DNA from 2 places in the Plantactinospora sp. WMMB334 genome. Region 2 is predicted to be linked to the other one. Evidence: predicted binding sites of a transcription regulator. Region 2 holds the regulator's gene; the other holds the start of a gene.
The links. The regulator HrcA, encoded in region 2, represses chaperone genes, less so after heat shock. The targets are predictions, from matches to a motif close to GGTTNGCACNCTCNNNNNGAGNGTGCNAACC.
Positions count from the first base shown of each region.

Region 1: groES (co-chaperone GroES) is a predicted target of HrcA. The motif match lies at 1,904-1,934, and genes of this name have one in related genera.

Region 1 is NZ_JBMHME010000002.1:5,918,892-5,923,098, forward strand. It holds gene groL (chaperonin GroEL) at 1-1,377, opposite strand, end outside; gene groES (co-chaperone GroES) at 1,458-1,772, opposite strand; gene ACN27G_RS25275 (THUMP-like domain-containing protein) at 2,021-3,310, shown strand; gene ybaK (Cys-tRNA(Pro) deacylase) at 3,398-3,877, shown strand.
Region 2 is NZ_JBMHME010000002.1:5,195,109-5,199,315, reverse strand. It holds gene hemW (radical SAM family heme chaperone HemW) at 1-377, shown strand, start outside; gene ACN27G_RS22150 (DUF4870 domain-containing protein) at 433-1,164, opposite strand; gene hrcA (heat-inducible transcriptional repressor HrcA) at 1,445-2,464, shown strand; gene dnaJ (molecular chaperone DnaJ) at 2,554-3,690, shown strand; gene ACN27G_RS22135 (16S rRNA (uracil(1498)-N(3))-methyltransferase) at 3,749-4,207, shown strand, end outside.

The sequences.
Region 1 (4,207 bases), 720 kb from region 2:
GTCGTGCCCGGCGTTCTGGGCGATCCACCGCAGCGGCTCGACCAGCGCCTTGCGGACGATCGAGACGCCCACCTTCTCGTCACCGGTCAGGCCCAGGTCGTCGTCGAGTACCGAGACGATCTGCACCAGGGCGGCGCCGCCACCCGGCACGGTGCCCTCCTCCACCGCGGCCTTGGTCGCGGCGATGGCGTCCTCGATGCGGTGCTTGCGCTCCTTCATCTCGACCTCGGTCGCCGCACCGGCCTTGATCACCGCGATGCCGCCGGAGAGCTTGGCCAGCCGCTCCTGGAGCTTCTCCCGGTCCCAGTCCGAGTCGGATGCCTCGATCTCCTTGCGGATCTGGGTGATCCGGTCGGCCACCTCGGTGTCCCGGCCCCGGCCGTCGATGACGGTGGTGTTGTCCTTGTCGACCACCACCCGCCGGGCGGTGCCGAGCACCTCGATGCCGACCGAGTCGAGCTTGTAGCCCAGCTCGGGGGCGACCACCTCGCCGCCGGTCAGGATCGCCATGTCCTGCAGCATCGCCTTGCGGCGGTCGCCGAAGCCGGGCGCCTTGACCGCGCAGACCTTGATGGTCTTGCGGATCGCGTTGACCACCAGGGTGGAGAGCGCCTGCCCCTCCACGTCCTCGGCGATGATCAGCAGCGGCTTGGCGCTCTGCAGGACCTTCTCCAGCAGCGGCAGCAGCTCCTCGATCGACGAGATCTTCTGCGTGGTGATCAGGATGTACGGGTCGTCGAGCACCGACTCCTGCGACTCGGTGTCGGTGACGAAGTTCGGCGAGATGAAGCCCTTGTCGAACTGGAGACCCTCGGTGACCTCCAGCTCGGTGGCGAGGGTCGAACCCTCCTCGACCGTGATCACGCCATCCCGGCCGACCTTCTCCATCGCCTCGGCGATCAGGTCGCCGATGGTGGCGTCCTGGGCCGAGATCGTCGCCACGTGCGCGACCGACTCCCGGCTGCCCACCTCGACAGCCTTCTCCAGCAGCGCCGCGGAGACCTTCTCGGCCGCCGCGTCGATGCCCCGCTTCAGCCCGGCCGGACCGGCGCCGGCCGCCACGTTGCGCAGGCCCTCCCGGACCATCGCCTGGGCCAGCACGGTCGCGGTGGTGGTCCCGTCGCCAGCGATGTCGTTGGTCTTGGTCGCCACCTCCTTGACCAGCTGCGCGCCGAGGTTCTCGTACGGGTTGGTGAGCTCGATCTCCTTGGCGATGGTCACGCCATCGTTGGTGATCGTCGGGGCACCGAACTTCTTGTCCAGGACGACGTTGCGCCCGCGCGGGCCGAGAGTGACCTTGACCGTGTCCGCGAGCGTGTTGACACCGTGCTCCAGCAGGTGCCGGGCGTCATCCGAGAAGCTCAGAATCTTCGCCATTGTGTTAACAGGGTCCCTTCACGCAGCGCTGCCCCGGCCCGGCAGGGCCGGTCCGGGGCAGCGTCACTGGATCGGTCAGATCACTTCTCGATGACGGCGAGGACGTCGCGGGCGGAGAGCACCAGGTACTCCTCGCCGGCGTACTTGACCTCGGTGCCGCCGTACTTCGAGTAGATGACCGTGTCGCCGACCTTGACGTCAACCGGGATCCGGTTGCCGTCGTCGTCGAAACGGCCGGGGCCGACAGCGAGGACGGTGCCCTCCTGCGGCTTCTCCTTGGCGGTGTCGGGAATCACGATGCCCGACGCCGTGGTCGTCTCAGCCTCGTTCGCCTGGACCAGGATCCGGTCCTCGAGCGGCTTGATCGCAACCTTGGTCGCGGTAGTCACGGGCATACCCTCCTGGGGTACTGGTTTCTGTGCCGGACGGCGCACCGACCGGCGTCAATCTGCCACATGCCACCGGGCGGGGCCGTCGTCGCGGGTGCCGGTCCGCCTGGCGTTCCGCCTCCGGACCAGGGCCCGGAAGCTGGCACCCTCGGTTTGAGAGTGCTAACCGCAGGTTATGCCGGCGGCTAGCACTCCGTCAAGGAGAGTGCCAACCCGACACGCCCGCCGGTGACCCGGGCCGGCACAATGCTGCGGTGGACCTTGACCAGCTGGCCGCACTGCGTACCCCGGAAGGGGGAACCGCGCTGGCCACCGCCGCCGACCTGGCCGGCGGCGACCCGCTGGTCGCGGCGGCCGCGCTGCGCTCGGCCGGGATATCCGGCGGGCTCGCCGCCGCCGCGCTGACCCAGGCCGAACTGCGGCGGCGGGCGGCGGCCAAGTTCGGCCCGGACGCCGCCCGGATGTTCTTCACCCGGGCCGGCCTGGAGCAGGCGACCCGCCCCGGCGTGGCGGCCCGCCGGGCCGCCCGGCTGCGCGCCGCCGGGGTACGCACCCTGGTCGACCTCGGCTGCGGTCTCGGCGCGGACGCGATCGCCGCCGCCCGGGCCGGCATCCGGGTGTACGGCGTGGAGGCCGACCCGCTCACCGCGGCGATGGCCGCCGCGAACGCCGGGGCGGCCGGGGTGGCGGACCGGTTCACGGTCGAACCCGGCGACGCGACCCGGTTCGACGTCACCGCCGTCGACGGGCGGCCGGTCGACGCGGTCTTCTGCGATCCGGCCCGGCGCCGGCCCGGCACCGGCCGGCGGGTCTTCGACCCGGCCGCCTACTCCCCCTCCTGGGACTTCCTGCTCGACCTCGCCGGCCGGATCCCCCGGACGGTCTTCAAGGTCGCGCCCGGCATCGACCACGCGCTCCTGCCGCCGGGCGCCGAGGGCGAGTGGGTCAGCGTCGGTGGCGACCTGGTCGAGGCGACCGTCTGGAGCGCCCCGCTGGCCGGCACCCCGCGCCGGGCGACCCTGCTGACCGGGCCGGCAGCCCATGGCGCCCACGTCCGAACCGGCGCCCGGCCCGGTGAGCCGGACGGGCCGACCCGGCACGGGCCGACTGATCCGGCGGTGCACGAACTGACCGGCGACGGGACCCGGCAGGCCCCGGTCGGCCCCGTCCGGCGCTACCTCTACGACCCGGACCCGGCCGTGGTCCGCGCCCACCTGGTCGCCGAGTTCGCCGACACCGTCGACGGCACGCTCGCCGACCCGGAGATCGCGTACGTCTACGCCGACGCCGCCGCCCCCACCCCGTACGCCCGGTGCCTGGAGGTCGTCGAGTCGCTCCCCTTCTCGCTCAAGCGGCTGCGGGCCCGACTCCGGGAGCTCGGCGTCGGCCGCGCCGAGATCCTCAAGCGCGGTTCGGCACTGGAACCGGAGCGGCTCCGCCGCGACCTGCGGCTCACCGGGACCGAGCCGATCAGCCTGGTGCTCACCCGGGTCGCCGGCGCACCCACGGCGCTGCTCTGCCACCCGCCCCAGGACGGCTTGTAAGGAAGGGCCCCTTCTTATCGTTTTCTGTCGTAGAAGGGCCCCCTCCTAACGCCGTCCAGGCGGTCGCCCGGCGATAGGGTGCCGGTTGTGGCGGGCAGGGGGACACCGGCGACCGCGCTGCTGACGCGGCAGCGGATCCCGCACACCCTGCACCCGTACGACGTGGCGCCGGACACCCCGAACTACGGCGCCGAGGTGGCGGCGGCGCTCGGGGTGCCGCCGGAACGGGTCTTCAAGTCGCTGATCGCCAGCGTCGACGGGGTGCTGACCGTGGCGGTGGTCCCGGTCACCGGCGAGCTGGACCTGAAGACGCTGGCCACGGCGGTGGGCGGTAAGCGGGCGACCCTGGCCGACCGGACCCTGGCGGAGCGGACCACCGGCTACGTCCGGGGCGGGATCAGCCCGCTGGGGCAGCGGAAGGCGCTGCGTACCGTGGTCGACGCCTCCGCCGAGCGCTTTCCGACGGTCTACGTCTCGGCCGGGCGGCGGGGGTTGCAGCTCGAACTCGCGCCGGCGGACCTGATCCGACTCACCGGCGCCGTCACCGCACCGGTCGCGACGGCCTGAGGCGCCCGACTCCGCCGGATGGGGCCGGGCGCACCGGGCAGTTGCATCACCATCGATCATTTCCGGCGTATCACCGCTGGCCAATCCCGGGATGTCGGTCACGTTGCCGAATTGTTATCCCCTGCAACAAACTCAGGGCCCTTACGACCTTGCCCCGGCGACTCCCCGCGAAATACGTTGCCGGACACAACAAAAGTGAGGCGGGCCGGTCGCCACAGCCCACCGCACCCCGTCGGGAGTCGCGACCGGACGGAGGTGCCCCGAGGCAGCCCAACGGAGAGGCCAGCGGGCAACGCGGCGACCCGCTCGGGCGTACCACCGCTGTGACCG
Region 2 (4,207 bases):
GGCACAACCTGCTCTACTGGACCGGCGGCGACTGGTGGGGTCTCGGGCCGGGCGCGCACAGCCACGTCGGCGGGGTCCGCTGGTGGAACGTGAAGCATCCGGCGAGCTACGCCGCCCGGCTCGGCGTGGGATCCTCGCCGGGACAGGCCCGGGAGGTGCTGTCGGCGCAGGAGCGGCAGACGGAGGACGTGCTGCTGCGGATCCGGCTCGCCACCGGGCTGCCGCTGGCCACCCTCGACGACCAGGGGCGGGCGGGCGCCGCCCGGGCCCGCGGCACGGGTCTGCTGGACGGGTCCGCGTACGAGGCGGGGCGGGCCGTACTCACCCTGCGCGGCCGGCTGCTCGCCGACGCCGTGGCCCGGGACCTGCTGCCCTGATCCGTTAGGAGGGGGCCCTTCATATACAAAAAACGATAAGAAGGGCCCCTTCCTTTCACTTGACCATGCGGATCGTCATCGGGTAGCGGTACAGCACGCCCTCGTTCGCCTTCATGCCGGCGATGATCGAGAAGACCAGCACCACCACCCAGGCGATGAACGGCAGGAAGATGAGCACGACCGTGCAGGTGCCGACGATGAGCGAGACGATCGAGATGATGCCCCAGGTGATCTGGAAGTTGAGCGCCTCGACCGCGTGGGCGCGGACGGTCGGCGACTCGTTGCCCTTGGCCAGCAGCGCCACCAGGGGGGCGATGAAGCCGACCACGATGCCGCCGAAGTGGGCGATCAGGGCCCAGGTCTTCTCGTCGTTGTTGGCGTAGCCGGCCGGGGCCGGGCCGCCGTACTGGTTGCCGTACGGGTTGCCGGGCGGGGGGTAGCCGGCACCGGGGTAGCCGGCGCCCGGGGGCTGGCCACCGGGGGGCGGGTAACCGCCACCGGGCGGGGGGTAGCCGCCACCCGGTGGATAGCCGCCGGGTTGCTGGTAGCCGCCGCCGGAGGTGGGGTACGTCCCGCCGCCGGAGGTCGGGTATGTGCCGCCGCCGGAGGTCGGGTATGTGCCGCCGCCGGAGGTCGGCGGGGGAGTGTCGGAGGCGCCGTACCCGGGTGCCGGGGGCGGCGGAGGATATCCCTCGCCGGGCGTCGAGTACGAGCCCGGAGACATCGGGGCGGTCGGATCGTGGGGCTGGCCGCCGTACTCACCAGGAGGGCGAGGTGGTTCAGTCATGCGGTCACGGTAGGGGGCGGGGACAAGTGACGCCACCCACCCGCCGGACTGAGTCTGGACAACGGCCGACCGTACCTGCTAGGCCCGCCGGGGTAGGGTGTGCGGGCAAGCCTGTTGTCCGGGTTCGGATAGCCCATCCAAACGATCATCGCGTCGGGTACGCCTTGGTCGTAGACTGGCACTCGCTACAGTCGAGTGCCAGGGGGTTCCGTGGCCCGACCGTCGTGGTCGCCCCGGTCGTTTCGCCCAGCCGGGGCCGGGACGTCGCAGGGAGGTGAGGATGGGTCTCGACGACCGCAAGCTCGACGTGCTGCGCGCGATCGTGGAGGACTACGTCGCCACCCAGGAACCGGTCGGCAGCAAGGCCCTGGTCGAGCGGCACCAGCTCGGTGTCTCGCCGGCCACCGTCCGCAACGACATGGCCGTGCTGGAGGAGGAGGGCTACATCCGGCAGCCGCACACCAGCGCCGGCCGGGTCCCCACCGACCGGGGTTACCGGCTCTTCGTGGACCGGCTCTCCCGGGTCAAGCCGCTGACCCCGGCCGAGCGGCGGGCGATCGAGCGTTTCCTGGTCGGCGCGGTGGACCTCGACGACGTGGTGCACCGTACGGTCCGGCTGCTCGCCCAGCTCACCCGGCAGGTCGCCGTCGTGCAGTACCCGAGCCTGGCCCGCTCCTCCGTCCGGCACCTGGAACTGGTGCCGATCTCCACCACCCGGCTGATGCTCGTCATGATCGCCGACACCGGCCGGGTGGAGCAGCGGCTGGTCGAGCTTCCCACGCCGATCAGCGCCGACGACGTCACCGAGCTGCGCCGGCTGATCAACGAGCGGCTCGGCGGCCGGAAGCTCGCCGACACCCCGCCCCTGGTCCAGGCCCTGGTCGACGAGGCGGTCCCCGGGCTCTGCCCGGCGATGACCACGCTCGCCACCGTCCTGCTGGAGACCCTGGTCGAGCGGCACGAGGAGCGGATCGCGCTGGCCGGCACCGCCAACCTCACCCGGGGTGGCCTGCTCGACTTCCAGGGTTCGCTGCGGCCGATCCTCGAGGCGCTCGAGGAGGAGGTCATCCTGCTCAAGCTGATCGGCGAGGTGGAGCCGAACACGCTCCAGGTCCGGATCGGCGACGAGAACGAGATCGACAACCTTCGGGCCACCTCGGTGGTCAGCACCGGATACGGTCCGGGTACGACCATCGTCGGCGGGCTCGGCGTGTTGGGGCCCACCCGGATGGACTATCCGGGCACCATCGCCACGGTGCGGGCCGTGGCACGCTACGTCGGCGACGTGCTGGCGCAGTGACCACCAAGCTCACCGGACGAGACCACCACACCCACCTGACGACGACCGGCGGACGGTAACGCGAGACAGACATGAGGACACGGAACGCAGTGGCCAAGGACTACTACGGGATTCTCGGCATCAGCCGGGACGCCTCCGACGACGACATCAAGCGCGCCTACCGCAAGCTGGCGCGGCGGTACCACCCGGACGTGAATCCGGATCCGGAGGCACACGAGAAGTTCAAGGACATCAACGCCGCGTACGAAGTCCTTTCGGACGACCAGAAGCGGCAGATCGTCGACCTCGGCGGCGACCCGCTGGCCCCCGGCGCCGGGCCCGGCGCCGGCCCGGGCGGTGCCGGTGGCCCGTTCGTCGGCTTCCAGGACATCATGGACGCGTTCTTCGGCGCCGCCGGCGGCTCCCGGGGGCCGCGCCCGCGGACCAGGCCGGGTGCGGACGCGATCCTGCGGCTCGAACTCGACCTGCCGGAGACGGCGTTCGGGGTGGAGGCGCCGATCGCGGTGGACACCGCCGTGCTCTGCACCACCTGCTCCGGCGCCGGCACCGCCCCCGGCACCCACCTCGCCACCTGCGAGGCGTGCGGCGGGCGCGGCGAGGTGCAGTCGGTGCAGCGCACCTTCCTCGGCCAGGTCGTCTCGTCCCGGCCGTGCACCGTCTGCCAGGGCTACGGCACCGTCATCCCGCACCCCTGCCCGACCTGCGCCGGGGACGGCCGGGTGCGTACCCGCCGCTCGCTGACCGTCAAGATCCCGGCCGGGGTCGAGGACGGCATGCGGATCCGGCTGGCCCAGCAGGGCGAGGTCGGCCCCGGCGGAGGCACGGCCGGCGACCTCTACGTCGAGATCCACGAGCGTCCGCACGACGTCTACTCCCGCAAGGGCGACGACCTGCACTGCCGGGTCACGGTGCCGATGACCGCCGCCGCGCTCGGCACCCGGCTGACCATCAAGACGCTGGACAGCGAGGAGCCGGTCGACGTCAAGCCGGGCACCCAGCCGGGCTCGACGCTGCGGCTGCGGGCCCGGGGCGTGCCGCACCTGCGCGGCACCGGCCGGGGCGACCTCTACGTGCACCTCGACGTGCGTACCCCGACGAAGCTCGACGCCGAGCAGGAGCGGATGCTGCGCGAGTTCGCCAAGACCCGGGGCGAGGAGGTCGCCGAGCTGACCAAGCAGGGCGGCTTCTTCTCCCGGATGCGCGACGCCTTCAACGGCCACGGCTGACCCGGCCCCGTCCGGCCGGTCGCCCGCGCCGGCCGGACGACCCGCTAACCTCCTCGCCGTGAGCGCGCCGCTGTTCCTGGTCGAGTCGCTGCCGCCGGGCGACGTCGTCACCCTCGACGGTCCGGAGGGGCACCACGCCGCGACGGTGCAGCGGCTGCGTACCGGCGAGGAGCTGCTGCTCGCCGACGGGCGCGGCGGCACGGTCGCCGCCGTGGTCACCGCCGTCGGCCGGGGCACCCTGACCGCCTCCGTCACCGTCCGCCGGTACGCCGAGCCGCCCGACCCGCGTCTCGTCGTCGTCCAGGGGATCGCCAAGGGCGACCGGGCCGAGCTGGCGGTGCAGGCGATGACCGAGGTCGGGGTGGACGAGATCGTGCCCTGGGCGGCGGAGCGCTCGGTGGTGCAGTGGCGCGGTGACCGGGGCACCCGGGCCCGCGAGCGCTGGGTCGCCACCGCCCGCGAGGCGGCCAAGCAGGCGCGCCGGCCCTGGCTGCCGGCGGTCGCCGGCACGCCACAG